Regions from separate parts of the Paenibacillus sp. FSL K6-1318 genome, predicted to be linked through region 1. Evidence: riboswitches for the same ligand, from Rfam matches in the RefSeq annotation. Region 1 holds a riboswitch; each other region holds the start of a gene.
The links. A riboswitch is a leader RNA that binds a small molecule or an ion and turns the genes downstream of it on or off. The one in region 1 is predicted to bind cobalamin.
Positions count from the first base shown of each region.

Region 1 (10,447 bases):
ACCGACTCGTTTGAAGAATTTGTGGAATCGCTCGTTCGGATGGCCTTTTTCCTTGTAATCGGCTACAATGCGTTCCACAATCCCACCAATCTGGTCACCCGGAATTCCCTCCGCCACGGGCTGGGCAGGGTGAGCATTACGTCCGAACTTCTTGCCGCCGAGGAACAGGTCATATGCACCTTTGCGATACACGATACCGATATCCTCCAGCACTGCCCCGTAACATGCCATACCACAGCCATTCAGCGCCACACTCGTTTCTTTGGGTGCACCCAGTCCGCCAATCACGGCTTGTAAATGGTTAGCCATCGGTACAGCATCGTCCTTCTCCATGTTGCAGAAGTCACAGGCCTTCACCTTGATGACATCGCCGATCGGCACAACGATAAAATTCGCTGCACGCAGCTCTTCAACCAACGAGTCCGGTTCAAACGTCGGCACTCTCAAAATAATCTGGTGCTCCGGCGTGTACTCCAGCTCACCGTCTTCACTTGCGCACTGCGCCAGCAGCGCCATCTGGGCTGCGGTGAATTTTTTGTTGCCCACGCCGGGCGAGACGCCAACTTCGAACAGCGGCGCCTTGCGCCCAGGCTCGGGCGCAGTGCGTACCGCTGTTGCGGTCGCGGCCTGCGGTGCACTTGCCGCTCCGCTCGGCGCTGCTGCATCTAGCCAGCGGCTCGCCGATTCGCCCGCGAGCGCACCGCCTGCCGCGAGCCGCGTCAGCGCCTCGGCGGCGAGCGCAGCTGCCCCGGCGCGTGGCGCTTCGGCGACTCGGCCCGGAGCGGCCTCTGCCGCAACGGGCGCAGGTCGCTCGCCGGCAAGCACGGCGGTGCCGCCAGCGCTGCTCGCCGGGCTTGCCGCAGGCATAGCGGCAGCAGCCCCGGCGCCAGCGGGCGGCTGCCCTTGCGGGGCCGTGCCCGCTCCGGCGCTTGCGCCACGCAGGGCTGGCTCCGCCTGTGGCTGCGCGGCCGCTGCATCGCTGGCCACGCTCTCGCCCGCTGCCTCGCCGGAGGCGGCAGCGCGGGCTTCCCTTGCGCCGAGCGACCATGGCTCGGCTTCCGTGCGCAGTCGCTCATGAGGTCTGAGCGACTGTTCCGCGGTGTTCAGCGTGTATTTCCGCTGATACCCACGCGGTGTGACCATGAGTCCTTCGTACATCATGGTCGAGGAGTTGCCGATAATCACCGTCGTCAGCATGCCGATATCATGATTCAGCATATCCTCCAGAGTGGTCATGACAACGTCCTGACGCTCACGATAAGCGCTTTTCACCAGACCAACCGGGGTCTGTGGATCACGATAACGCAGGATCATTTCCTGCGTCTCCACGATCTGCCGTGTACGCCGTCCACTGCGTGGATTGTACAGAGCAATGACAAAATCAGCTGACGCTGCGGCTTCGACCCTGCGGATAATCGTCTCCCACGGTGTAAGGTGGTCACTAAGGCTGATCGTACATGCATCATGCATGACGGGGGCACCCAGCAGTGAAGCACAAGACTGAATGGCCGATACGCCCGGAATAACTTCCACGGCGACACCGGTATCCGGCTTCCAGCCTTGCTCCATCAGCACCTCGTACACCAGACCTGCCATGCCATATACACCTGCGTCACCACTGGAGATTACGGCAACAACTTTACCCATCTCCGCCTGTCGGACCGCCTCTTGTGCACGGCTTACTTCCTCCGTCATGCCCGTGCGTACAATCGCTTGCCCGTTCAATAGAGGTCGGATAAGATCCACATAAGTGTTGTATCCGATAATAACCTCGCTCTCCTGAAGTGCCTCGAGTGCCCGCTTCGTGATATGTTCCATCGCTCCCGGACCGAACCCGATAATCAGCAGCTTGCCTTGACCTTGCATTGCTTCTCCTCCTCCATCACACTTGTCGTACGGATTAAACAGTGAAGAAGGGCGGCAATGCCGACCTTCTCCCCAAACTGTACTGCATGTTCAATTCGTCAGCTCCGTTGACTCAGAGCATCGAACCTAGCTCTTATAAACTACCTGTATGATCAAACTGATCTATTCCTCAACCTTTAACTTCCCAACACAAAACTAAAGATCATAGGGATATAACTTTCATGTAAAAAACAAAAAAATCCCATCCTTATAACGGATGGGATACGCATGTACGTACACTCAAGAACACAGTCCCAGACTCCCGGAGGGTAATCCTGTGACTATGTGGCCAAGGGGGCCAGCCGGGCGAACCGCTTGTTCGCCCAATTCCTGATTCTTCGTACACCATTCCTTTCCGCGAAGGGTTCGGTGACACATGCAAGGTAGGTCTCCTGGCTTTGGATCATCAGCTTCCTTTTCTGTCTTCCCCGGCTTTTTGCGAGTGACTTGGATCAAAAAGGGCTTCACCATTACAGTGGCGGGACCGCTCGGGACTTTCACCCGATTCCCTGTTACCTCTTGCTGCACGCAAGAGCACCTTGCTTGTTTTCATTCAATATTGTTTTCATAATAACACCGCTCAGGAAATAATGTCCATGCTTATGATACTTGTCCAATCTTCTATTTTCAGACAAAACAGAAAAAAGTCCTGATCCAGAAATCGGATCAGAACCAGGAGTAACATATACATATACGATTCGTTTTAAATCATCCAACTACCTTAGGATTGAATGCACGTTAATACACATTGATCAACTGTTATTGCAGGCCACGGATCTTGTCCATATGACCCGCCGCAAAGTAACGTCCGAGTTCAACGATGAGTGCGCCCATCTTCTCTTCCTCTGGAATGACCAGCGCCTCAATGCCCTCTTCACGCATGGAGTTTGCTGTGACTTTCCCTACAGAGGCAGGGATTACACCTTGTCTGAAGGCTGCGAGCATCGGTTCAAGCTTGTCCTGCGATGCCGCATATTCGGTCAGAAATCGGACCTGAGGTCCACTCGTGAAGGCAACTGCATCAACCTCACGCTGTATAATCTCATTCAAAAGTTGTTCCAGCTCTGCCACTTCCGGCGGTACATGGCGATAAGGGAGCACTTGACGAACGATCGCCCCTTGTTCTTCCAACCAGGCTACAAGCTTGGGAGCTGTCTCCCCATGAAGCTGCAACATGACCTTTTTACCCTTAAGATCATGGGATGCAAACTCACGAATGAGCCCGTCCGTACTACCATCATCATCCCGTACCAGCGGCGTTAACTTGCGCTTTCTGAGTGCATTTACTGTCTTGTACCCTCTGGCTGCAATCGGCGATTCCGACAATGCATCCAGTAATTTTCCCGCCACTTCCATATCCTCGGCCATCTCAAACAACGCGTCCAATCCCATGCCCGTGGTCAATACCGCCCAGTCCGGCGGGTCCGAGATCCAGGATACCAGCCCGTCCCTGATATTCCGGTCATCCAGAAATACCGTTCCCTGTGCCGGTCGCACAAGCGGGATTCCACCCATTTTTTCAACCAGTAAGGACATTTCTTTCGATTTTCGTGGTCCTGTCAATGCTACACGTACACCTGCCAAATGTTGAGCCATTCATGTTCCCCCCGTTAGTTCAGCCGAATGTTCATCTCAGTCTGACTACAGTATACAGGGTACTTCTGTGAAGGGAAACTGCACTTCCCCTCTTTTTGCCCGTTCATCTATAACGATTTTTGATGGAATGTATCAGGAAGGCTGGAGTTCTCCACCGTGAGAATCCTTCCGTCCTTTCTCCACGTCCTTCATGGAATCTTTCGATTCTTGTGCCTTCTTTTTGCGAGGACGAAGGAATAGAAACAGCACGAGAGGGAACAGCACTTCAAATACAATGGCGATCCATGTCCATTCCCGAGTAAATCGATAGAGCTGAATTGCGTTTCTGAAAAACCAGAAGGCACAGACAAAACCCACCAGCGCGACTGGACCTGTCATGACCTTTCCCGATACGTTCGGGATCATTCGCTTCAATCCCCAGCAGACAAAATACAGATCAAATGCAATTTTCGTAATCATGGTAGGCAAGGTTGCCGCTGCCAGCGCCAGGTCAAACCGGTCCAGAAAGTCACTGATTTGCAACTGCCTTGCCAGTTCATACGAAGGGTATACCAGTCTGGAGGCGATCGGCACACCAATCGACGTGATGGTTTCCACCATGATCAGCATCATCAGCAATCCGGAAATAATCATCCCCCAGAACACAGGCTTGAAGCGAAAATCACTGCCCTTGACGACGAAAGGCAATGCGATCATCTCGCCATAAAAAGAAAATATGTACCAGCTCCCTTTACCCACACCCGCCGGATCGACATGAAAGTAGGGCATCAGATTATCCATATTCACTTGCTGAATCAGCATGAAAGGCACAATTACAGAATTCAACAGGAACAGGGTAACATACAGTTCTGCCATCCCGATCAACGAGCCCAGCCCACCTCTGACGATAAATACCGCCATAATCATAAGTGACAATACCACAATTGAGATCGGTGTCGTCTCCAGCAAGGTTATGCTGACGTAATCACCAATTAATCGGATATCTCTTGCAAATACGAAGAAAAAAAACAGAATGTACATGACGCCTGCGAGTCTTCCCAACAAGGGGAACCTGTCAGCTAACGCTTCAAACAGATCCTGGTTGGGAAATCTCCGCTGAACCCGGCTGATCATCCACATGGATACAATCATCACCAAAACAACTGGTACATACGAGAGGTAAGCGTGCTGTTCCGCATAAAAGATGGCCTGTGCATGGGGTTGAATCAACGTGCCCGTAATACTGAGCAGCAGCACAAGCAGCACGATCTGTCGATGAGTCACACTCTGATTCATACCGTGCCTCCTTTCCATCATTTATTATTTAATCTGTACTCCGCACCATCCTTAGTCTGCATCTATGGTAACGGTAAGAATCGCTGAATAACATGGCTGATCCATACCGCTACAAAAAAGGTTTTGCTCAAATGGGTTATATATAACCAAATGCCTGTTCCCAGTGCAATCAGCCCATAGGATAACCAGCGATTAATAACTGCCGCCTGCTTCAGATGTCTGAAATCCATCACAATAACCACGATGACCATACCCAGATAGGTGAACAAAAGTGGTTTAATCATGTACGATATCCTCCTCAACCACACCGATCGGTTTATTGACTACCCCTACATTTTCAATAATGACATGGGGATTAACGTTCACCTCAACATCAGGATAGATATCATCCCATCGATCCTTCATTTTGTCCCACTCTTTAGGTAAGTGCTGATGGATCGACCGACCGATCCCAAGAATATCGGCATGATATTTTTGCTGAATTAATCGAACTCCTTCAACGATATCCTCTTTTATTTTTTTGTGGATCGCGTCATTTAGTTTCAGTATCTCTTTCTCACGCAGATCACCGTAATTCGATTCGTTATCTACTACGACTCCTTTGGCGTACAATTGAATGGTCACGGTAACCTTGTCATCCTTGACAGTGGGGCGCAGTGAAGAGTTGTTCTCGTTCAGCTTGATGAATATATCTCCTTCTCCGCGTGGAGACTTGACCATAACTTCCGGCGAATTGGCTTCCCCCATAGCGAGGATCAGAGCATCGGCGGGGGCCTTGTCAATCATGCCAACCAGCTTGTCTTTCTTGAACACCGCCAATCCATCCAGCTTGATATTTGTTTTGGCATCCTTCCAATCTTTTGGAACATTTTCCACTTTCGAAGCAACCGGCAGGAATGGATCCACGCCATCACTAAGAATGGCATCGATAAACGTTTTGAGTGAACGTGGATTCCGCATATTTAGAAAGCACAGCTCTCTCACCATCTCGGATGGGAATTTTTCTATAGGTGCATCCGTATCCATCACGGCGTATGCCTCACCTTTTGTAACGACTGGCAATGCTGAAAAGCGGTTAAGCGGGTAACGTGTAAACAAATCGAGCATGGAGGCCACGCCGTCCCGGGCAAGTTCTTCCCCAATGAGCATGGTACGGCGGTGCGCATAATAAATCCTGCGAGATAGCGCTTTTTGGCCCTCAAGTGTGGTCCCTCGCAGCGTCTTCGCCGTGTTGGACAACATGAACCATGATTTGTCCCCGCTTGTACCTCCCCCGCCTCCCGTACTGCCAGAAGCACCGGATTGACCGGGAAGCGCAATCTGCAGACTGGATCTGTAGTTCTCCCCTTCCTTATCAATGGCAATTCCGATCACAAAGGCAACATCATTAATCTCCTTACGATCCCAGCATCCTGCTATGAAAAGGGTACATAGCAGCAACATCAATACGGCGCGAATTTTTCGAATAAGAAACATGTGTTCACCATCCTTCCTCAGCTTCAGGCGAACCATTGATCTTTTCATTCATCCGTTTCTGGTTATCCTGGACCGTAGAAGGACGATTAATCATTTTCCACCACGGCACACGAATGAGAATATCTTTGGTATCTGTTTTGCTGTACGGGCTAAGACCTGACAGATATGGCACACCAAACGAAGTCATCTGTGTCAGATGCACCGAGATCAGGACCAAACCGATCACAATACCATACAGTCCGAGCATGCCCGCCAGTAACATGATAGGAAATCGCAGCAAACGCACCGTAATCGCAAAGTTAAACCGCGGAATCGTAAAGGAAGCTATACCTGTCATCGATACAATAATAACCATCGGCGCCGATACAATCCCCGCCTGAACTGCGGCCTGTCCGATCACGAGGGCACCGAGGATACTGACGGCCTGACCCACCGTTTTAGGTAACCTGACCCCGGCTTCCCGGAGGGCTTCGAACGATAGCTCCATGATGAGGGCTTCCACCAGAGCCGGGAAAGGGATGGCTTCCCGAGCACCGGCAATACTCAGAATCAGCGTGGTAGGTAACATATCCTGATGAAAAGTCGTGATCGAGATATACAAGGCGGGTAGGAATAGAGCGATAGCTACGAATAAAAAACGGATCCAGCGTACCAGATTACTGATGAAGAATCGTTCATAGTAGTCCTCGCTGGCCTGAAGCATCTGCCACATCGTGACTGGAGCAATCAACGCAAAGGGAGTACCGTCTACCATAATGGCAAACCGCCCTTCCAACAGGTTGCCTGCTACCGTATCCGGACGCTCGGAATAGTGCATTTGCGGGAATGGCGAATACGGGTGGTCCTCAATCAATTCCTCGATATAACCTGTCTCCAAAATGCCGTCGATACTTATTTTTTCCAGACGTTTCTTCACGTCCCGTATCAACTTCGGATCAGCAATATCTTCCATATAGGTCAGAACGATATCCGTCTTGGTTTCTGTACCAAGGGTCATACTAACCATCTTGAGTGAGGGGGTTTTCAGCTTAAACCGCAATAAAGCCGTGTTCACGCGCAGCGTTTCGGTAAATCCCTCTCGCGGTCCCCGAATTACGGATTCCGTCTGAGGTTCCTCCACACCGCGTCTGACGCCGCCTTTTACGTTGAACATCCAGGCTTCGCTACTGCCATCGACCACCAGAAGAGCCGAGGATGCCAGTACCCCTTCTGTCGCAGCAGCCCAGGTTTCAACACGCTTCACTTGGGTCAGCTCAACGGTTGTATCATCCAGCGGAACATCAGGTTTATCTGTACGCTGCTGCACCAGCCCTCGGATAATCGGACGCAGCATATGCTCCTGGATATCGGCCGAGTTCACAATGCCTTCAATATAGACCAGAAGTCCTTTGACTTCTGGCGTAATCATAACGTTGCGGAAAACCACATCAGAACAATCGGAGAAGATTTCCTTTACCGCCTGAATCTGAGTTTCATGTATTGTACTGATCGGCTGCCGAATAAAAGGCGGGGACGGCAGTCCCAGAGGGATATGTTTTTTTTCTTTTCGTTCGGGTTGTCGGGACTTGTCTTTCCCAGATGTTTTGTCTGCCATATGCCGCCCCTCCGTTCTTATTTTTATACAAGGTAGCTTGTGCCAGACAGCTGGGAATTATGTGGTCTATTTTTGCAAAATTACGAATGAGTTCTCTAAATCCAGACAGCAAAAAGGCCCCTGTATTTAACAGAGACCTCCTTAACTATTCCAAAACCTGTTCAACCTATATTTCAGACACGGCCTAGTTAATCGGCAAAATAATCTTCAGGGACATAACGAATCTCCGACTTCGCATAAATGCTCAGCGTGTGACGCTCCCTGTCGTACTCTACCCGCTCACCCTCTACGTAGTACCAGTGCTTCAAAAGGGGCTGATCCTTGCGTTGAACGAAACGAAATACATTCAGTTCCTGTCTAAGCTCCATAACTTGTTCCACAGTCTGCTCGTCCAGACCCGTAACGGTAAAAATAAAACCTGTGCCCTCCTGTTGGAAGCGATAGGAAAGCGCGTCTGTTTTACTATTTGCCAGTCCTCGTCCAGTCACCGCATGTTTAACCATAAACCATTCCTGTTGCGCCATAAGTGCATATCCTCCTTCATCTTGGAGTTCACTCCATCAGCCATTTACGGCAGATCAATAATCATATAGAACGTATCTTCGTTTGCTTGCAGCTCTATTGAATCCCGCTGTTCCACACGAGCCGTGTCTCCTTCATTCAACAGGTGCTCTCCATTCAATCCCAGCTTGCCTTCAATGGAGAAAATGTACATCCGGCGGCCCGTATCCTGATTAAAGGTTAATGTCTCGTCTTTGGTCAAACGTCCAAGGTAGATCGTCATATCCTGATGAATGGTCGCAACTCTTGGACCCCCATCTGGCGATACAATAGGTACAAGCTTACCTGCCAGTGCTGCTGGATCAAATGATGTGGTCTCGTAGGAGGGTTGCAACCCTTTCGTATGCGGCATGAACCAGAGCTGGAGCAAACGTACCTCTTCGGTATCGGATGCATTATGCTCGGTATGAATCATGCCACTGCCAGCTGACATTCGCTGAATACCGCCAAATGCAGTAACGGCCACGTTGCCCAGGTTATCCTCATGTCGTAGCTTACCGTTCAGTACGATGGATACAATCTCCATGTCACTATGTGGGTGAGCCCCAAAACCGCGACCTGGAGCAATCACATCGTCGTTCGCTACCCGCATCGGTCCAAACGCCGTATTCTCCGGGTCCTGGTATTCTCCAAAGGAAAAGCTGTGACTGCCACGGAGCCAGCCTCGATCAAAGCTGGAGCGGGCATCGGATGGAATGACGTTAATCATAAAATGCATCCTCCTCATCTTAATTTGATGTATTTAACTTCAAATTTATATTCTTATTTTTCTTTAGTAACATACTTATTCTCATTGTATCAGAACAGAGGCATGACGTCCAAACAAGGTGAAACGGCTGTCACCGTCCTCTAGCGACTCAGCGTGTTTCATTCCGAAGAACTATAGAGAAGGATGGCGAAATAATATACTTCCATATATTAAAAAAAAAGCTCTCTACCGATCAGCCCGGTTCGCAAATACATTTCCCGAACCGGCCTGGTCAATAAAGAGCCTCGTTGCAGAACTCATCCTGCAATTCAATATTTTTTTAAGCGATCGTTAGTCAGTTCAAGCACTCACATTCTGGCGAGCGTTCCCCTGTCTGGAGAAAAGATGATCTACAGCCAGGAAGCGGCTTCCTGTGAAGAGCAGTGTCAGGGAACCCGCCAGCAGCAGGTAATCGAACTCGGTACCACTCATGAACGGCTCACCCACTTTGGCTGTAAGCAGAACGCCACCCATAACGATGACAAACAGGGCAGCAAACACACGTGTTCCCAGACCCAGAATCATCGCCGCACCACCCACCAACTCAATGATGGCTACAACCGATGCAAGGAATCCGGGAATACCGATACTTTCGAAGAAACCTACCGTACCGCTGATTCCACCCTCAAATTTACTCCAGCCGTGCAATACAAAGATCAAACCGATCATAATCCTTGAGAAAAGTAATCCTATCTCTACACTTTTGTTATTCATGTTCATCTTCCTCCCTAGTATTATATTCAACCTCACATTTAGCCAAGTTGATTTATCCAATGGACCAAACAAACAAGATAGACAGCAACAGGAAAACGGTAGCCGACATCAGAACAGCATAGCGTGGCAATCTCAGCGTTACGTCCTTTTCCGGGTCAAGCAGACGTGAAATCCGCACATTTACGGATGTGTCTGCAAATGAAGATTGAACGGTCAGTTCTTTGGCTCCCCAAGGCTCAGGACAAGCCCGGAGCAGCTTGAGCAAAGCACTGCCAATGCCTGCCACATTGCCTGTACGCTCGATGGCCTCATTGTCCGCCAGAATCTCTCTCACGATATTGTAATGTTTCGAAGTATGCTTCAATACGGGAATATAAGGCATCATGATTGCAAATACCGATAACAGCGTCGTCTTCAGTGGGTCACGGTGCCACAGATGATGAACTTCGTGGTACACAACTGCGGTCTCCTCTTCAGCATCCAGCATCGTCAGAAGTCCTGTGGAGAGTACGATACAAGGTCTCCATAGACCAATTGTGAATGCAACCGGCGACGGCTTGTCCACCACAATGAATCCG
Region 1 is NZ_CP150270.1:6,247,025-6,257,471, forward strand. Features, by position in the region: gene cobJ (precorrin-3B C(17)-methyltransferase) at 1-1,866, opposite strand, end outside; cobalamin riboswitch at 2,270-2,462, opposite strand; gene NYE45_RS27980 (uroporphyrinogen-III synthase) at 2,665-3,501, opposite strand; gene NYE45_RS27985 (endospore germination permease) at 3,634-4,776, opposite strand; gene NYE45_RS27990 (hypothetical protein) at 4,839-5,060, opposite strand; gene NYE45_RS27995 (Ger(x)C family spore germination protein) at 5,053-6,252, opposite strand; gene NYE45_RS28000 (spore germination protein) at 6,257-7,846, opposite strand; gene NYE45_RS28005 (hypothetical protein) at 8,035-8,370, opposite strand; gene NYE45_RS28010 (pirin family protein) at 8,415-9,116, opposite strand; gene NYE45_RS28015 (DoxX family protein) at 9,456-9,869, opposite strand; gene NYE45_RS28020 (M56 family metallopeptidase) at 9,922-10,447, opposite strand, start outside.

Region 2 (10,447 bases), 800 kb from region 1:
TGGCTATCCTGACAGCGAGTCTTGCAGGTCGATTGCGACAACAGTTGGAGATGGTAAAAGCACGCGAGGCCACGACTAACTCCCTGTACGCATTGAGTCGTCAGATGACAGCTATTACGGATCTGAATACCTTACTGGTTAACATTGCAACACAAGTATCGCTTACCCTCGGTAAGCCTGCGGCTGTGTATCTTCCGGATGGACAGGGGGATCTGCTGGTTACAAGCTCATCCGCATCCGCATCCGCATCAGAAGGGGAAAAGGACAGCTGGGGAGATGGAGAGTCGGAGATTGCCATTGCCAAATGGGTGTATCATCACGGACAGATCGCCGGTAAGGGATCATCCACTTTGCGGGAATCTCCCGGACTTTACGTGCCGCTACGCACAGAGGAGCAGATTCATGGCGTGCTCGCCGTGAGCATGGACGCTGGCGAGGTTCATGAGCAGCAAGAACAGCTTCGTCTGCTGGAAGCATGCGGAGGTCTGGCGGCAGGTGCCATTGCCCGAGTGAAGCTGGCGGAAGAGGCCCGATTGGCGCAGATTACTGCCGAATCGGAGCGTATACGCACAGCGCTGCTGGACTCTGTCTCCCATGAATTACGCACGCCCCTAACCGCCATTATCGGCTCGGCTACAGGATTGATGGAGAATGATACGCTTTTTACATCCGAGGATCGGAGAGAATTAACTGGCAACATTCGGGATGGAGCCTTGCGTATGAATCGTCTCGTCACGAATCTGCTGGGTATGGTTCGACTGGAGAGCGGCATGTTGCAATTGAATCGGAAATGGTGTGACGTGGGGGACATGATCAGCGTCGTACTGACACAAGTTCGGGAATTCAGTCCGCATCGCAACATTCAAGTTGAACTGCCTGATGATCCGGCCTTCATTTACGGAGATGAAGTATTGTTGGAGCAGGTACTGGTCAACATCGTCAGTAACGCCATTAAATATTCGCCTGATGAGAGCCAGATTGTCATCAAGGTGACGAGTGATAAGAGCCTAAGTCAATTGATGATCTGGGTAGCTGATCAAGGCATTGGTATACCGGAAGCGGAAAGAACACGTATATTTGATAAGTTCTATCGCTCGGAGTCCACTCAGCATGTCACAGGAACGGGGCTTGGTCTGGCGATTTGCAAAGGCATTGTGGAGGTCCACGGAGGTACCATTGTGGCAGAGCCGAATCCGGGCGGTGGAACGAGAATGCGCATAAATATCCCCATGGAGGCTCACGGACCGCGGTTTCCCTATTCAGAACAAGGAGAGGTTGAAGAATAACATGAACGCACCACTAGGGGCTCGCATACTGGTGATCGATGATGAGCCGCAAATTCGCAAATTGCTCAAGGTCACCCTACAGGCGCACCAATTCGAACTCCACGAGTGTGGGGATGGCGAAGAGGGCGTCATTCAGGCCAGTATTGTACATCCGGATCTGATCATCCTTGATCTTGGTTTGCCGGGCATGTCTGGCATGGAAGTACTTCGCCGGATTCGCGAATGGTCACAAGTGCCAATTATCGTGCTGACAGCGAAGGATCAGGAGGGAGACAAAATTGCCGCGTTGGATGGTGGTGCAGATGATTATGTGACCAAACCATTCGGAATGGGTGAATTGGTCGCACGTATTCGGGTGGCGCTGCGTCATGTAGCCAAAACGACGGATGAGCCGATACTGCGCTTCGGATCACTGACGGTTGATCTGGCCCAAAGGCAAGTGGAACTGGAAGGTACTTTGGTCAAATTAACCCCAACCGAATATGAGATGCTGAAGGTGCTCGCCTCGAATGCGGGGAAGATCATCACCCAGCGTCAGCTTTTGCAGCAAGTATGGGGAGGGCATCATCATGAGTCTGACAGCCATTACCTTCGGGTATATGTGGGACATCTGCGTAAAAAATTAAATGAAGATCCGACAAATCCCCGATATATTCAGACGGAGCCTGGCATTGGTTATCGCTTCTTGCTTTCTGCCGAATAAGGTTCAAGGGAGCGGGGCGTTTCTTATCAAATGAATGCGATGCACGCTTTAGTGGGTGAGCGCTACGGAACGAACAAAACACCGTCCCCTTTAGCAGTAAAGGAAACGGTGCTTTTTTATTATGACGTGTATTTTGGCAACCAGTCGCCGTGAGCTTCAATCAACTCATCACACATCGCTACGATATCATCGATAGACAGCTCCGCAGCTGTGTGTGGATCAAGCATAGCGGCGTGATAGATATGTTCTTTTTTGCCGGTAATTGCCGCTTCAATCGTCAGCAGTTGCGTATTGATGTTGGTCCGGTTCAATGCCGCGAGTTGTGGAGGCAGGTCACCAATGTACGTAGGGCTGATCCCTGATCCATCGACCAGACAAGGTACCTCGACACATGCCTCGCGCGGCAGGTTCGTAATCAGTCCGTTGTTCATGACGTTGCCGCCAATTTTGTAAGGTTGGTTCGTCTCCATAGCCTCCATAATATGCGATGCGTATTCCCGACTACGGGTATGTTCAATATTTTCGCTGGCAAACAGCTTGGTACGCATCTCTTTCCAGCCTTCAATCTGGTTCACACAGCGGCGTGGATACTCATCCAGTGGAATGTTGAAGCGTTCGATTAGCTCCGGGTAATTCCGTTTGATGAAGTATGGGTGGTACTCGGCATTGTGTTCGGAGGATTCCGTTACATAATAGCCAAAGCGCTGCATCAGCTCAAAACGAACCATGTCGTCATGCTGTTCCTTCTGTTTTTCCTTCGCCAGACGTTTAATCTCGGGGTACAGATCCTGCCCGTCTTTTGTAACTTCGAGCAACCACGCCATGTGGTTGATGCCTGCAATTTTGGCCACCACACCTGTCTGATCGATCCCCAGTGCATCAAATAGATGCGGCACACATACCTGCACACTATGACACAATCCTACGGTTTTGATCCCACCATGCACGTTCATGACGTTGGTAAGCACAGCCATCGGGTTGGTGTAGTTCAGGAACCAGGCATCCGGACATACTTCCTGCATATCCCGGGCAAAATCCAACATGACCGGAATCGTCCGCAAGTTACGGAAAATTCCGCCGATGCCGAGTGTATCTGCAATCGTTTGACGCAGTCCGTATTTCTTCGGAATCTCGAAGTCCGTAATGGTACATGGATCATATCCACCGACTTGAATGGCGTTGATAACATATTTGGCTCCGCGCAGCGCTTCTTTGCGGTCATGATATACGTTAATGACACAACGACTTCCAATTGAACGGGCCAGACTGGTCAGCAAACGCTCGGAATCGCTCAAACGTTCAGCATCGATATCAAACAATGCCAGTTCAAAATCCTGCAGTGCTTCGGTCATCATGACATCACCCAATACATTTTTAACAAAGACGGTGCTTCCTGCACCGAGAAACGTAATTTTGTTCATCTTAAGTTCAGCCTCCCTGAAAAATGTTGTACCCCAACTATAGGCCGATCCGGCTCATATAACTATGGCTCAACCCCTTTCAAACATGGCATAATCCCATTTTTGTTCCCGCTTTCAACTAATATTTATCCACTTTAGCTGTTATAATTTAATTAGGTATACAGATAGTAATCCGCGAAAGGAAGTAAGGAGTGAGGCATAGCGTGAGTCCAATTGAGATGAATGTGGTTCCCACGGGCTGGACACAGATGGAGCTGGTTTTGTTGTTTTTCGGGTGGGAGGCGTGTGATCCTGCACATTATTGGGGACCGGGTGTACGTGATTCCTATGTTGTGCATTACATCCATGAAGGACGGGGCACTGTGTACATGGGGGATCGGGAGTACAAGCTCACTCAGGGACAGGGCTTTGTGATTCTTCCAGATACACTTATTCATTATGAGGCAGATCCGAAGGAGCCCTGGACGTATTCGTGGTTTGGATTCAAGGGTGTACAAGCCAAAGCATTCATGCAACGTGCCCAGTTAAGTCCGGAGCGACCGGTATACGATGCCCATGATACGAGTACGATGGAACACTTGTATACGGAGATGGTTCAGGCTTCCACACGTCCGGGAGGTGATGTGATGAACCAGAGTCTCTTGTACCGCTTGATGGCAGAATTAATCTCTTCATCTCCTGTGGAGGAGGAAATAGGACAGCTCCTTTCGAGCAAAGAGACGTACATCCGGCAGGCAGTTCAGTTTATGGAGAACAGGTACAGCCAGCGAACCTCCATTCTGGATATTGCCCACGCTGTTGGACTGGATCGCACATATCTGTCCGGGTTGTTCAAGGAGCGCTATGGCAAGTCGCTACAGTCCTTTTTTCTGGAGTATCGAATGAATCGTGCTGCCGAACTTCTTCAAAACCCCGGACTTTCTGTTAGTGAAGTAGCCCACTCGGTGGGTTATACGGACCCATTACTATTTTCGAAGATGTTCAAGCGAGTGACGGGTGTATCACCAAAGGGTTCGAGAATTCGCGATTAGATGCACCTATTGCTTCAAATTTAAAAGAAAAGTTTTGATCATTAATCGTTGTCCCGCTATACTGATACAGAAGTGTAATTGAATATGTGGAACTTGGTGCTTTGCCCGTCAGGGTGGAAGCTTAATAGGGAAGTCCGGTGTAATACCGGCGCGGTCCCGCCACTGTAACAGAGGAGTCAGGTAGCGATAAATCCACTGGTTTAGACCGGGAAGGAGCTACAAGTGACGATGATTCTGGAGCCAGGAGACCTGCCAGGTTTAACAAACACAGTAGTACCCTACGGGAGATAGGAAGGTGTTTAGAGAGCATGATTTTTTCTGAAAATCTGTTTATTTAAGGCGTCCTCATCCAGTAACACGGAGAGGGACGCTTTTTTTGATATGTAGGAGGACATCATGGCACATACATAAAGTTTTGGGGAAGGGCGTTTGAGCACTTGAGCAGATATATCGTTAAACGATTAGTACAACTGGTAGCCGTATTGTTCGGCATCACGTTCCTGACATTCCTGCTAACCTATCTGTCTCCTGGAGATCCAGCCAGACTTATGCTCATGTCTACAGGTGTAACGCCATCGGATGAGCTGGTCAGGCAGGTGAGGTCAGAGCTTGGATTGGACCAACCCTTTCTCTATCGATATGGGACATGGCTGGGACAGGTGGTGACCGGAGACTTCGGTACGTCATATAAATACAATCGTCCAGTACTGGATGTGCTCATGGCGCGGCTCCCGGCAACGCTTTGGCTGACAGGAAGCGCCATGCTTCTGGTTATTCTGGTCTCCTTTCCACTGGGAATGCTGTCGGCTGTGTACCGCAACAAATGGCTTGATTATGTTATTCGTTTATTCTCTTTTGCCGGATTATCGATGCCCAGCTTCTGGTTGGGTATGTTGCTCATGTTGGTCTTCGGTGTACAGCTGAAGCTGCTACCAGTGATGGGCAATTCCGGCTGGAACAGTCTGATTCTGCCCGCATGTACACTCGCGATTCCACTTGTTGCCCAGTACAGCAGACAGATTCGTACGGTCCTGCTTGAGGAGACAAGCCAGAACTATGTGATCGGAGCAAGATCCAGAGGTGTGAAGGAGTCGATCATTATTTTACGTCATATTCTCCCTAATGCTCTGCTGCCGATCGTTACCCTTATGGGCATGACGACAGGTGCTTTGTTAGGTGGTGCAGCGATTGTGGAAAGTTTATTTGTGTGGCCGGGTGTTGGCCAGATGGCGGTGGATGCCATTTTTACAAGGGATTATCCTCTCATTCAGGGGTATGTCATCTGGATGGCGATCATATATGTCACGCTGAATCTGCTGGTTGACGTATGGACACATCTTCGTGATCCTCGAATCCGACTGGATGTGGATGTATAGATGAGAGCCTTCAGACTTGTATTACTGCAAAATCGCTGGTTCACATTCCTGCTGTCTCTGACCGTCTTCTGGATTATTCTCGCTATGGTTGCGCCATTCCTCGCACCACACGATCCACTTGCAACGAACTTTGCCAAAGTGTTGCAGCCATCCAGCGCCGAATATCCGCTCGGAACCGATCAGCTTGGCCGCTGTGTATTATCCCGCCTTCTTTACGGGGCAAGAACCTCGCTGCTGCTTACCTTTATGATGATTAGCATTGTGTTCGTACTAGGTGTAGCGATTGGGGTTATCGCCGGTTTCGCTCGGGGTCTGACGGATACGGTGCTTATGCGGTTGTCTGATACATTAATGGCATTTCCGGGCCTTATTTTTGCGATCGCTGTGGTGGGCATGCTTGGGCCGGGATTGTTCAATACGGTACTGGCACTGTCGGTTGTCTGGTGGGCGAAGTATGCACGGATGGCCAGAAGCCTGGTGATTTCCCTTCAACAAAAGGAATATGTCGCTGCCGCTGCTTTCAGCGGAGCACGTAAGATCCAGATCATCGGCAGGACGATCCTGCCCAATATGATGTCTCCACTCATCGTCATGGCGATGATGGATGTGGGTGGTATGATGCTGTCCATCTCGGGGTTGTCGTTTCTCGGGCTTGGCGCGCAGCCACCGAACCCCGAGTGGGGGGCGATGTTAAATGAAGGCAGAAGATATCTCCAGACTGCGCCTTGGTTGTTGATTTATCCGGGTCTGGCGATATTTAGCACCGTTATTATTTTTAATTTACTGGGAGACAGCCTGCGAGATGTACTTGATCCCAAGAAAAATACAGCTTAACTGGAGGAACCAGAATGAAGAGGAATTTACAAAAATCAATCCTGCTCACCATCGTATCCATGTTCGTTGTGTTCTTGCTTGCAGCTTGTGGTACTACCAATAATCCATCGACCTCGTCGGATGCAACGGAGAAGTCGGCGGCTACGGACAATGGTACGACAAGTGCACCAACGCATCTGAATGTGGCCCTGTTCTGGCTGGGAAGCAACCTGGACCCGGCAGAAGAATGGAACGGCTGGACACTTACGCGTGCAGCGATTGGTGAGACACTGATTCAGTTTGACGAGAATATGAAGTTGGTCCCTAAAATTGCAGATACCTGGGAACGTGTGGATGACACGACTTGGCATTTTCATATTCGGGAGGGTGTAACTTTCCATAACGGAAACAAAGTAACCGCCGACGCGGTGAAAAAATCGATCGAACGCTCCATTGAGTTAAATGAAAGAGGACAGGCAACTGTGCCAGTTGCGTCGATGACTGCTGAAGGACAAGATCTGACGATCAAGACGACAGAGCCTTACGCATCCTTGCTTGGCAATATTGCCGAGCCGCTGTTTATCATCGTGGATACTAGCGCAGATACATCCAAATTCGAGAGCGAGCCGATTGCAACTGGGCCATTTATGGTGACGGGTTATACGCCGGATCAAGAAATCCAGGTGAAAAAGTATGACGGATATTGGGGCGGCGCGGCAGATGTCGACACATTGACGTTGAAATACATCAAGGATGACAGCACACGTGCTCTTGCTCTGCAATCTGGTGAGATTGATGTAGCAAGTAACGTGGGACGCAGCAGTCTGGCATTATTCCAGGACAAGAGTCAATATACCATTGATGAAATTCCAAGCCTGCGCACCCAGTTCGTATGGTTCAACACGACCAATCCGCTGCTGAGTGATCCGGAGGTTCGCCGGGCGATCTCATATGGTATTGACCGAGAGATGTATGCAAATACGCTGGTGGGCGGTCAGGCAGCCAAAGGACCATTCACCTCAGCTCTGCCTTTTGGCTATGACAAGATCACAGGATATGATTACGAACCGGAGAAAGCCAAACAGTTGCTGGATGGGGCTGGTTTCAAGGATGCAGATGGCGATGGCATTCGCGAAAAAGATGGAAAGAAGCTGTCGCTACAGCTGATTCTCAACTCCGCTTACGAGTCCGATTCAATTGTGGCTGCTGCGATGCAGTCCCAGCTTAAGGAGATCGGTGTTCAATTGGAGATGACCTCTTATGAGGATTTAACCGATCATCAGAAGAGCGGAAATTACGATCTTGCTTTAACAAGTATCAATACAGGCATCACGGGTGACCCGCAATATATTTTGGATTTCTACTTTATGACGGGCGCGGAATGGAATGTGGGCGGATATAGCAATCCGAAGCTCGATGAAGTAATTACTCGTCTTCACTCCGAGTTTGATGTGGAGAAAAGGTATGCTCTCGCAGCAGAGGCCCAGCAGATGATTTTGGATGATGCAGCCTATATGTTTTTGACCTATACCCCGATTAATATTGTGAGTAAAAGTACCGTGCAAGGTGCGACGATGTATCCTATCGACTTCTATTTGCTGGATCGTAATATTAAGGTTGGGCAGTAATGAAGCCCCTGCTTAGTGTCAATAACCTTTCCGTAACCTACAAGGGTGATTCTCTGGCTCTACAGGAATTGTCCTTCTCCATGAATAAGGGGGAGATTATCGGGATTGTAGGCGAAAGCGGCAGCGGAAAATCGACCCTGATTCGGGCTTTGCTTGGCCTGTTACCAGAAGGTGGTCGATACACCGGGGGAGAGATCTCTTTTCAGGAAAAAATGCTTCTACGTGACTCGCGATTGGATTGGGACGGAGTGCGCGGGAAGCGGATTGCCATGGTGTTTCAGGACAGTGGATCGTATCTTAATCCGATTCGCAGCATCGGCAGTCAGTATATCGAAGCGATTCGTACTCATTTCAGCGTGTCCAGAAAAGCAGCTCAAGCGATGGCTGTGAATATGCTCTCGGACATGGGACTGAAAGATCCCGAACGAATCATGCGTGCCTATCCCTCGCAGCTTAGTGGGGGGATGAAACAACGAACGGCGATAGCTATGGCGGTTACGATGGAACCTGAACTTCTACTTGCAGATGAGCCGACAAGTGCATTGGATGTGACGACACAAAATGAAGTGATGAATCGATTGAGCGAGCTTCGTTCCCGCCAGGGGACAGGCATGATTATCGTTACGCATAACATTGCCGTTGCAGCTCATATGGCGGACCGAATTGGTGTTATGCAGGGTGGTACATTGGTTGAAATGGGAGATACTTTCCGCGTCATATCCGATCCTCGGCATGAGTACACTCGCAAGCTGCTGAGTGCTGTACCTGAATTGGAGGGAAATGTTCATGGCTCATGAGGAGTTACCGATTCTGGAACTGAGAAACCTGTGCAAAACCTACGAGTTAAAGGGACATAGGGCAGTTGATGCGCTGAAAGCTGTTCATTTGGAGCTATATCCGGGAGAATGTCTGGGGATTGTCGGTGAGAGTGGTAGCGGGAAGAGCACACTGGCTAGATGTGTAACCCATCTGGAACGAGTGACTTCAGGACAGATTCGATATCGTCAGCAGGATATTACCGGATTGAACGGAAAGGCACTACGGCAGCAACGAAAGAAGATCCAGATGGTATTCCAAGAGCCTTCGGCTATCTTTAATCCGCGAATGAAGATTGGAGCTTTTATCCGGGAGCCACTCATCAATTATAAAATAATGAAGGGCCAGCAAGCGGAACAGGAAGTGCTCAAGCTGTTGGAACGGGTGGGGTTGCCGACTGCTGCTGCGGATAAATATCCGCATGAACTGAGCGGCGGAGAGCAGCAGAGAGCAGTCATTGCCCGTGCGATTGGAGTAGAGCCAGACATCATCCTGTTCGATGAAGCCACCTCCGCACTGGATGTTTCCATCCAGCAGCAGATCCTGGATCTGTTGGTGGAGTTGAGAAAGGATACAGGCATCTCATCTATTTTCATATCGCATGATCTGGCGGTAGTGCAACAGGTTAGTGATCGAATTGCCGTGATGTACCAAGGCGAGGTGGTCGAAGTCGTAGAGAGTTCGCAGCTGACCAGCTCAGCCAATCATCCCTACACCCGTAGCCTGATGGCTTCGGTGTTGTCCGTGAGGGAAATGAAGCATAGGGTGCAGGCGCAGAATCTAGAAGAGGAACAGGAACAAGGGCGGATGGGGGTTCTTCAAGAAAGTCTGTTGGGATAACTTGATACGCGGATTCGTTATGTTGGATTATACAAAGAGAAAGACACAAAAAAGGATCCCTTGAAAGTCTATTGATGACTTTCAAGGGATCCTTTTGTTGTATAACAGGCATATTGTGTATAGCTGGGACGTGACACTGGAATACAGAATAGCTTGTTAATTTTTCGTCATATGTCGTTCAGTGCACCTATATCATTCAGTACACCATAGTTTTGCATGTCTGTGTAGTACTTAGTCCGGCACTTTATAGCTATTTCATCATACAATTATTGATTGCTTCATTGGGTGATCCAGTACTAGTGTGGCACTTGGGATTGGAAGTCGTTCCGGCTGGACTGATCAGCATGGTATAAGACAATATCGCCATCCTTCAGCGGCCAGGTTCTGCCTTGGCTGTCAGTTGGCGTGTTGTTGAAACCTTCCATCTGCCATTGATTCATCAGCGGCGCATGAATATATTGCAGATGGGGTGCCTCTGTATTTCCGTTCCGTAGGCTCTCCATGTTGAAGTTGACCACAATATAACCATTTTT
Region 2 is NZ_CP150270.1:267,225-277,671, forward strand. Features, by position in the region: gene NYE45_RS01235 (ATP-binding protein) at 1-1,286, shown strand, start outside; gene NYE45_RS01240 (response regulator) at 1,288-1,989, shown strand; gene NYE45_RS01245 (alpha-glucosidase/alpha-galactosidase) at 2,109-3,410, opposite strand; gene NYE45_RS01250 (AraC family transcriptional regulator) at 3,614-4,441, shown strand; cobalamin riboswitch at 4,519-4,713, shown strand; gene nikB (nickel ABC transporter permease) at 4,879-5,817, shown strand; gene nikC (nickel transporter permease) at 5,818-6,651, shown strand; gene NYE45_RS01265 (ABC transporter substrate-binding protein) at 6,666-8,258, shown strand; gene NYE45_RS01270 (ABC transporter ATP-binding protein) at 8,258-9,055, shown strand; gene NYE45_RS01275 (dipeptide/oligopeptide/nickel ABC transporter ATP-binding protein) at 9,045-9,914, shown strand; gene NYE45_RS01280 (DUF5704 domain-containing protein) at 10,211-10,447, opposite strand, start outside.
Region 2: linked by a shared signal. The riboswitch ahead of nikB (nickel ABC transporter permease) and the one ahead of cobJ (precorrin-3B C(17)-methyltransferase) in region 1 are both predicted to bind cobalamin.

Region 3 (10,447 bases), 2.2 Mb from region 1:
TTCTCGATAACCTCTTTTACGCCATCTTCGTTATTGCTCGCCGTAATGTAATCAGCCAGCTCTTTAAGAGCAGGGATGGCGTTACCCATTGCTACACCAAGTCCTGCAACTTCCAGCATCTCATGGTCATTCCAAGAGTCGCCAATGGCAATGCACTCGCTCAATTGGTGACCAAAGTGGTCTGCGAGGAATGTAAGAGCATGGCCTTTAGTTCCCTCATTGTGCATGATCTCGAGGAAGTAAGGTTTGGACTTTGTGATATGCACTTGTGGTCCAAGCAACTCACGCAGGTCAACGGCAACCTTATCCAAGTAATCCGGCTCATCGATGATCAGCAGTTTCGGCGTTTTTTGTTCAATTACTTTGATGAAATCAGATTCGATGTAATATTGTGTGCCGTTCAATTTGGCATAATCACGCAGTTTGTCGTTTTCTTCACGAGCATACAGCTTGTCATCAATGTACGTTTGAAGGTGAAGATTATTTTCCAGGCAATAATCGTACAGTTTGCGGGAAGCCTCCTGTGGAACGTAGCGCTCGTAGAGTACTTTTCCGTCTAGCAAGTTCTTCACCAATGCGCCTTGATACGTAATGATCGGCACATTAAGTCCGGTCTGACGAGCAAGCGCTTGTGCGGAAGCATAAGCACGGCCAGTCGCCAGCGTTACAGTTACACCATGGGCAACCGCTTGTTCCAGCGCCGTTTGCGTGGCAGGGGTTACTTCCTTGTTGTCGTTGATCAGAGTGTCATCAATATCGATTGCGATTAATTTGTAGGTCATCTGAGTTTCTCTCCTTTTTTATCTGTATCTATCTGGTATCTATACCCGACTTAATCTATATCAGTTCAACTAAACGTTTTACACGAGAACGGAGAGGACAGAAAAAACCTGAAGAAGCGGAGCGTTCGCCTGAAAGTTTTCTGAAAGAAAGCTACATCGGAAGCATAAGCTATCACCGGATTTTCCCTTTGAAGAAGGGAATCAAAAAAAATCTGGGGATAACAGCGATCGGAAGGTTATTCAGTCATCGGAGTGGCAGGTGTAAACATTCTTGAGTTGAACTTATATACCTACTCTTCCAGAAAAACAAGGCCGATAAAGTCTTCCAGCTCAAGGTTGCCGAAGTAGTGTTTTACATCCAGCCCCTCAAGTGCAGTACGCACCTCGGATTCCTCATAACGCTTGCCACGCAGCATATCTTCGATATCCGCCACATCGCCTACGCCGAAGAAGTCGCCGAAGATTTTGATATCTTCGATTCGTCCATCTTTGATGTTCATGCGCAGGTCAATAATGCCGACAGGGAATTTGCGGGTATGCTTCACATTGCTTTCCGGAGACAGACCATAGTTCCAGTCCCAGTTGCTATAACGCTCGGCAGAGATTTCCTTGATCTTGTCCCAGTCTTTCTCTGTGAGTGTATATTGCGGGACGTCTTGCGGCTCCATCCGGAAAATGTGACGCAACAGCTCATCGCGGAACTGTTCAATCGTGAGGTTGCTGTCGATCAGATCACGAATGTTGGCAACCCGGCTGCGCACGGATTTGGTACTCTTGGATTTGAATTTCTCGGGATTTACGTTCAGGGATGCTTGAACATGATCCAGATTCAGGTTAAACATCAACGTGCCGTGACTGAACATGCGTCCACGCGTGGAGAATTGGGCATTGCCTGAAATTTTCTTTTCTCCTACTTGCAGATCGTTACGTCCAGTTAGCTCGGCATTGACTCCAAGTTCCTGCAAGGCTTCAACCACAGGCTGGGTGAATTTGCGGAAGTTGTGGAAGGATTGACCGTCATCGGCTGTAATAAAACTAAAATTTAGGTTGCCGAGATCATGATATACCGCTCCGCCTCCCGAGAGACGACGGACAACCTGCACACCGTTATCCTGCACGTATTCGATATTAATTTCTTCAATGGTATTCTGGTGCTTTCCGATAATAATGGACGGGCGATTGATGTAGAACAGCAGATAACTGTCATCCTCCATTGGCAGATGCTTCAGAATATACTCCTCAATCGCGAGGTTTACAGACGGATCTGTAATGCCCTGGTTATCAACAAACAGCATGGTCATTCCTCCATTAATGTATGTGAGGGATCAAGATCCCTTATGTAGTGAACCTTGTAAAACAAACGAAACCGAAATTCCTCTTCTATTGTAAACGAATTGTGGTTGGGACACAAAGGAATTAGAAGGGGTACCGAAGGGTCGCCACGAACGAGCAACATACAGCCTCGCAGAAAGACTTTCAAAACGGGATTGACCCGTACCTCCCACGCCATCCATAATAAAAAGGACATGTAGAAAGGGTGACGGAAGTATGACCGGTTATATTGAAGTTTTCGGACATGGCGGTGACGTGGAGACGGCCGCATCCCGGTTTGGAGGGAACGCTGCGGATTTCCTCGATTATAGTGCTAACATCAATCCGTTGGGCCCGCCAAAGGAAGTGTTGGAGGCGTTGGAGCAAGGATTGATGTCGGTACTTCGTTATCCTGATCCGGGCCATCGAGGGTTCAAATCATTACTCAGTGAACGTTTGGGTGTGCAACAGGACCATATTTCGGTAGGCAATGGTGCTGCTGAAAGCATGGCTTTGATCTTGCTCGGACTTGCTCCGCAGAAGGTCGGCACCGTGGAACCCGGATTTTCAGAATATCGTTCTTTAGCGCGACAATTCGGTGCGGAAGTCCAGCATGTGGAGGGACGAGAGGAGCTGGAGTGGCGTGCTGAACCTGAGAACATTGAACGACTGATGGAACAGGTAGACCTGCTGTTTCTTGGTCAGCCCAACAATCCGAATGGCGTACAATATCCGGTAGAGATACTGCATCGTCTGGCTCGCAAAGCAGAGAAAATAGGTACTGTCCTGGTCATCGATGAGGCATTTATGGATTTCATACCTGAATCAAGACGACAATCTCTTGCACCCAGACTGGACGAATACTCACAGGTGATCATCATTCGATCAATGACGAAGTTTTACGCTATTCCGGGTCTACGTCTGGGGTATGCCTTGGGACGTCCGGAATGGATTCGTGCGATGACGGAGAAACAGGTGACCTGGAGTGTGAATGGACTGGCATTGATTGCAGGTGAAGCCTGTCTGCGCAGTGGAGAACGGTTCGAACAGGACACACTGGCACAGATTGCACGGGAACGCGCGCGTTTAACGGAAGGCTTGGAGTCATATGATTGTGTGGTAACACCGGGGGAAGCGAATTTTATTTTGGTGGGACTGCCAGAACCTTGGACTGCGGCATCCATGCAGGCAGCGCTGGGCAAGCGTGGCATTCTGATCCGTAGCTGTGCGATGTATCCGGGACTTGGTGAGCGACATGTACGCTTGGCAGTAAAAGATGAAGAGGCCAATGAGCGATTACTCGAAGTGTTAGGAAGTGTAATGGAGCAGCCACACCATAAGCGACAAATGATCGGAGCAGGGGGAACGTGCGATGACACTGGCGTTTTATAATTACTACAAGAATGCACAGGCAGACGAGAACGAATATTGTTCCTCTTCGTGGCCCGGGCTGAAGATTACGGCACACGATCAACATATTAGAGCTGCGAGTCCTGATGTTGCAAGTGCACTTTCCAGTGCGGTGTATGGTGGCGGGATGCTCGAACTGGATCGAATATTTAACATCTATGTGGACCGACATTATCGCTGTGATGATCCTCCTCGAGATATCGAACGTTCTCTGCATGAATGGAAGGAGCAGCTTGATCAATGTGCGGGACTGTTGACTGCGGTTCGACTGGAGCATACTTCCATTCAGGAATACACAAGTGAGGAATTCGGAATTTTGTGTTGTACAACAGCCGGGGTGTCCAATGCTGCGCGAGCAGGTTCCGCAAGAACTGTATTTGATACGGAGGGAAACGAGACTGTTGCCGTAGAGCCTTTAAAATCTACAATTAAATCTCAATTCATGAAGCCATATATCCCCGGCACGATTAATGTCATGTTATGGTTCAACGGACGAATGACATCGGGTGCGATGGTGAATGCGATTCAGACTGCGGTGGAAGCCAAAGCGGCGGCGCTGGCTGATTTTGGTGTTACGGATTCAGAAAATGGATTGCTGGCCACTGGAACGACTACGGATGCCATTGTACTTGCGGTGAGTCAGGTGCACGAGCACAAGCCGCTAATTGCTTATGCGGGAACGGCTACGGTTATTGGTGCGGCTATTGGCAGGTTGGTGTATGACACGATCACGGAAAGCCTGCAAGCGGGATAGCAGTGGAAAGAGAGGAACAGGGTGAAATGACATTTCAGATAGGGCAACTGGCCTCCTGGCCGTTCTGGACGGGAATGGCAGGTGCCTGGATTATTATAGGGGCATACATACTTGATCGATGCATCGGTGATCCGCGTTGGATTCCTCATCCGGTGATCGGCATGGGGAAGGCAATCTCTGCGCTAGAGCGTAGCATTCGTTCCCATGTGAGCACGGATTCCGGGCTGAAGAGGGCTGGTTTATTATTTCCGCTGCTGATTGCAGGTGGGGCGTTTGTAATTACCTGGGGGTTCGTATATGTGGTGGGTCTCATTCATCCCGTCGTAGCAGCAGTGGCTGAGGTAGTGCTTATTGCGACCACAATTGCTTCCAAAGGGTTGAAGGATGCAGGCATGGAGGTATATCACCATCTGATTCAGAAGGATTGGCCTACTGCAAGACGTTCACTTGGCATGATTGTTGGACGTGATACAGCTCATCTGGATGAACCGGAGGTCGTGCGAGGAACGGTGGAGACGGTAGCGGAGAATATTGTGGATGCCATCGTGTCCCCTTTGTTCTATGCGTTAATAGGTGGCGCACCACTTGCGATGGCCTATCGTGCCGTGAATACATTGGATTCCATGGTTGGTTATAAAAATGAGAAGTACTTGCATCTCGGCTGGGCTTCCGCCCGTTTGGACGATTGGGCAAACTGGATTCCCGCACGGCTCACCGCCATCCTGCTGATCGTAGGCGCATGGGTCATGAAACTGGATGCGAAAGGCGCAGCACGTATGGTGACCCGGGATGCCAGATTGCATCCAAGTCCGAATAGCGGTTTTCCTGAATCGGCGGTGGCCGGAGCACTGGGGATCAGACTTGGTGGACATAATGTGTACCATGGCGTAGCTTCTTTTCGTGCCTATATGGGTGAGGCAACACGTCCGATGGCAGCAGAGGATATTGTGCGAACGACACGTCTCATGTTCTGGTCAGCGGGTTCTTTTGTAATCCTGTGTACACTGGTAACGCTCGGAATATGGCTCGCTGGAGGTACGTTGTTATGGAAGTAACTGCAGGGCAGAATGGATCACAGCAACGAAATATCCTGTTTGTACGTCATGGCACAACCGCATGGAATGTGGAAAAAAAATATTTGGGGCATACCGATATCGCTTTGCTGCCGGATGCAGAAAGAGAACTGGCTTCGCTACGCGAGCAATTGAGCAACGTCTCGTGGGACTCGGTATACTGCAGTGATCTGCTCCGTTGTCAGCAGACGCTGGCAATAATCGGGCCTTATCCATTGGGACAGGTCAAGCTGGACCCGCGTTTGCGAGAGGTCGATTTTGGTCAATGGGAAGGGTCGACGTATGATCAACTCAAGGATAACCAACAGTACCGGGACTGGATCGATGCTCCGCAGGACGTCACCCCGCCCGAGGGGGAGTCATGGCATTCGTTCACTGCACGTATCGATTCATTTCTGCAAGAGTGCATAGGGTCGGATTGTCCGTCCATGCTCTCTCTTGAGTCAGGCGTGCCCACCATTATTGTGGTCACCCACGGCGGTGTAATCCGGTATGTATTATCTCGTCTCATTGCCAATCTGGAATTCTGGGATACGCAGGTGATTCCGGGGCAAGCGATACAGGTGCGGCTGGAACAACATAGAGATCAGTGGGTTGGCACGAGGGTGACTTTTCCGGGAATCGGGTTGTAAGGATGTGCAATATAACCTATAATCACAACAGAAGTGTGACATCAGCACCTGCAGTTACGTGTGACAGGCGATAATGCCTGAACATGAATGCAGATGGCTCACTTGAATGGGTTAATCCATATCAGCGACCAAGGGTCCCGCGTGCATGCAGTAATGGTTCATGGCTATATCCAGTCATGGATGGCATACGGGTGAAATAGGGAAGCCGGTGCAAGTCCGGCACGGTCCCGCCACTGTAAATCAGGAACAATTCCTGTAAGTCAGGTTACCTGCCCTGGACGTTCAAACCGGTGTTCCTTCGAGGAAAGGACAGCGTTTCGGGCAGTTCTATGTGCATGCACAACAATACGTTGAACATGCCATATCGCCATATGCGAGACGTCATCCCTGATCCTAGACGTAAGGATTAGGGATTTTTTATTGTTCATATAAGATGAACCAGACATTTACACGTTAACGAAGAGTGCAGAACCGATCTGAAGAAACGAAGTGTTCGCTTAAAGCTTTCTACAAGAAAGCTACATCGGAAGATGGTACTGCAATCGGAGTGGGCTTGTGTAACATGGATGGGTTTAACTTGTATAGGAACACCAAGGCATGGGTAGTAGAAGTTCGAGCACGATGCAACAAAATAGTACAAATAGAGAAGGGGAGAATAACAGAATGAATTTCAAAAATTGGAAAAGCGTAGCGTCTCTGCTGAGTGCAGCGGCACTGGCACTGGCTTTGGCCGGATGTGGCAATGCAACAACGAACGAGGGTACAGGTACCTCACAACAACCGGCACAGGAGCAGTCCCAGGGCCAGGCGCAGACGGATCTCAAAACACAATATCCACTTACCGTTACCGATGCAACGGGTGAGTCGTTCACATTTGAAAAGGCACCAGCCAAAATCGTATCTGTGTCTCCAGCTGAGACCGAAACACTATTCGCACTTGGATTGGACGAGCAGATTGTAGGGGTATCCGACTATGATGATTATCCTGAAGCGGCAACAACCAAAGCGAAAATGGGTGGTGTAACCAAGCCAAATGAAGAGTCCATCATTGCGGCTGAAGCTGATATTGTATTCACAGGTATCTCCATGAGCGAAGATGCAGTGAAGAAACTGCGTGAACTGGGCATTACCATTTTCAAAACGGATCCAAAGTCCATCGATGATGTGATGAACAATATTGAAACATTCGGTAAAATCACGGATCATCAAGAAAAAGCTCAGGAGATCATCACACAGATGAAACAGGATGTGACGGATGTAACTGAAGCAGTGAAGGCAGTTAAACCGGAAGAGAAGAAAAATGTATACGTTGAATTCTCCCCAGGCTGGACTGTGGGTAAAGGCGAATTTATGGATGAACTCATTACTGTAGCCGGTGGTAGCAATATTGCTTCGGACAAAGAGGGCTGGTATGAAATTAATGAAGAGAACGTAATTGCCTCCAACCCGGATGTGATTCTGTATGCCAACGATGTGATTGATGAGAACTCCAAAACACTGGATCAGATCATTAAAGCTCGCAGTGGCTGGGATCAAATCACGGCTGTGAAGAACGATGCAGTCATCGGCCTAGATGCCAATCTGCTCAGCCGTCCAGGCCCACGTGTAACCGAAGGTCTGAAAGAAGTAGCCAAAGCGATCTATCCTGACCTGTTCCAATGAGTAAAAAACTGGCCGTGTACGCATCGGCAGGGATCGCGCTGCTTGTGTTAACCGTGCTCATCTGCACGGGCATCGGTTCGGTTTCCTTGCCTATTCGTGACATTGCAGGTATTCTGCTTCATCACTTGCCATGGGTCGGAGACTGGATCACGCCGGACTGGAGTGCAGCAGCCGAACAGATTATCTGGAAAGTCAGATTTCCACGAGTACTGCTTGCTGTGCTCGTGGGCGCATCGCTGGCGATTGCCGGTGCGGGATTCCAGGGGGTTCTTCGGAACCCGCTGGCAGACCCGTTCACTCTGGGCGTATCATCTGGTGCTTCGGTGGGTGCAGCCTTCCTGATTTTCTTCGGATTGCAGTATGCACTGATCGGAATCTGGACGTTGCCATTGGTAGCTTTTTTGACGGGCGTACTAACTTTGTGGTTTGTTATGTCCCTGGCTCGTGAAGGGCGCAAAATACCAACACACAGTCTGATTCTGGCTGGTGTAGTGATGCAAAGTTTCTTGGGAGCGGTGGTTTCCTTCCTGTCGACCATGTCGAAACAGACCATTAATGAAATTATATACTGGACGATGGGAAGTCTGGCTCTGCGTGGGTGGTCGTATACGGCCATCCTTTTCCCGTATTTTCTGTTAGGGCTGATCTTTCTCTGGAGCCGTGCACGTTCCTTGAATGTTCTTGCGCTCGGAGAACGTCAAGCTGCGCATATCGGGGTTGGCGTCGATCGGCTGAAGTTGTCCGTGCTTGCTGTGGGAACACTTCTTACGGCAGGAGCGGTCTCCGTATCCGGTGTTATTGGCTTCGTTGGATTGGTGATTCCGCATATGCTTCGGCTGCTTGTGGGGCCTGACTATCGATTGCTGGTGCCTCTGTCTGCCATTGGTGGCGCCATCTTCATGGTATGGGCAGACACCATTGCCCGATCCTTACTGGCGCCAACCGAAATACCGCTTGGTGTGGTGACGGCCTTTGTAGGTGCACCATTCTTCGCTTATCTGTTACACCGGAACAAAAAACTGCAGAAGGGGATGATGCCATGAGTATTGATTCGGACGAACCGCTATTTGCAGTTACCGGGGCTGGTAAAATGTATGGCAGTCATCAAGCCCTGGATGCGGTGGACTGGCAGGTTACGGAGGGGGACTGGTGGGGTGTCGTTGGTCCAAATGGCAGTGGTAAGTCTACCCTGCTCCAGCTCCTTGCTGGAACGGAGCAGTCAAGCGCAGGCAGTATACGTATGGATGGCCGGGATATCACCTCATACAGTCGGAAAGATCTATCACGCATGATTGCCGTATTACAACAGGATGGTCTGCCTGCAATTTCCTATCCTGTGAGGGATGTCGTGGAGATGGGGCGTTATCCATACCAGAATTGGCTTGGGCGAGAATCAGCAGATGGAGCGGCTGTGGTTGACCGGGTGCTGGAAGAGCTGGGATTGACCGATATGGCTGAAAGGCCTTTGGATGCACTTAGTGGAGGACAGCGTCAGCGGGTGGCACTCGCCAAGGTCATGGCACAGGAACCACGGTTATTATTGCTGGATGAACCCACTACGTTTCTGGATATCAAATATCAATTGCAATTTATGGAGTTATTATCGACATGGCGGCAAAAAAACAGCATTACGATTGTGGCTGTGCTGCACGATCTGAATCTGGCTGCGCAGTTCTGTGACCACATTCTGGCGCTGCGAGAAGGCAAAGTGGTGGGGAATGGAACGCCACATACCTTGATGACTGAAGACAACATTCAGGACATCTTTCGCGTTAAACCTGCGATGGTGAATCATCCTGACAATGGAATCCCTCAGCTCTTGCTGCGGCGGGAGAAGGAATGAACGAAGCGGGGCAACCCATATTTTGATGAAGGAAGTGCTGGCTGTATGAATAATGAACAGGTGTTGGAACAGTTACTGGGTCGGATCGTGGGTCCTAATGAAGAAATTGCGGCAGAAGCCTCCGCACATGTGGATGCATTGACGAAACCACCCGGCAGTCTGGGTAAGCTGGAACAGCTGGTTATTCGTCTTGCGGGAATCACTGGCAAGGCTCGTCCGCGTTTGGATCGCAGAGCCGTCATTGTCATGGCCGCAGATCACGGCGTGGTGGCGGAAGGTATTAGTGCTTTCCCAGCCGAGGTAACGCCGCAGATGGTCCTTAATTTCCTGGCTGGAGGGGCTGCTGTCAACGTACTTGCCCGCCACGCCGGAGCCGATGTAATCTGTGTGGATATCGGGGTTAATGCCGATCTGGAACATCCTGACCTGCTCTCCCGCAAAGTACGTAAAGGTACGGCCAACATGGCAAAGGGTGCAGCAATGACTCGCGATGAAGCAATTCAGGCCATTCTTGCAGGAGTCGACGTGGTATCGGCAGAGGTAGCAAAGGGAACGCAGTTGTTCGTTACCGGGGAAATGGGGATTGGTAATACAACCGCAAGTGCAGCGGTGATGTGTGCATTAACCGGAACTGCACCTGCTTCAGCGGTTGGGCGAGGAACAGGGATTGATGATGCGGGATTGCAGCGTAAAGCCGCCGTGGTTAGCCAGGCACTGAGCGTGAATTCCCCAAATCGGGAAGATGCACTGGACGTACTTTGTAAAGTGGGTGGCCTGGAGATTGCCGGACTGACGGGTGTCATTCTTGCTGCAGCTGCGAACGGATGTCCTGTTGTCGTGGATGGATTCATCTCGACTGCGGCCGCATTAATTGCAAGACAGCTTGCTCCCGTGAGCACGGATTATATGATTGCTTCTCATACTTCACATGAAAGTGGACATGCAGCTCTGCTTCGTGAACTTGATCTGAAACCGATGCT
Region 3 is NZ_CP150270.1:1,620,208-1,630,654, forward strand. Features, by position in the region: gene NYE45_RS07060 (Cof-type HAD-IIB family hydrolase) at 1-782, opposite strand, end outside; gene NYE45_RS07065 (lipoate--protein ligase) at 1,073-2,077, opposite strand; gene cobD (threonine-phosphate decarboxylase CobD) at 2,331-3,485, shown strand; gene NYE45_RS07075 (adenosylcobinamide amidohydrolase) at 3,466-4,257, shown strand; gene cbiB (adenosylcobinamide-phosphate synthase CbiB) at 4,332-5,312, shown strand; gene NYE45_RS07085 (histidine phosphatase family protein) at 5,303-5,962, shown strand; cobalamin riboswitch at 6,107-6,254, shown strand; gene NYE45_RS07090 (ABC transporter substrate-binding protein) at 6,626-7,624, shown strand; gene NYE45_RS07095 (iron chelate uptake ABC transporter family permease subunit) at 7,621-8,667, shown strand; gene NYE45_RS07100 (ABC transporter ATP-binding protein) at 8,715-9,467, shown strand; gene cobT (nicotinate-nucleotide--dimethylbenzimidazole phosphoribosyltransferase) at 9,513-10,447, shown strand, end outside.
Region 3: linked by a shared signal. The riboswitch ahead of NYE45_RS07090 (ABC transporter substrate-binding protein) and the one ahead of cobJ (precorrin-3B C(17)-methyltransferase) in region 1 are both predicted to bind cobalamin.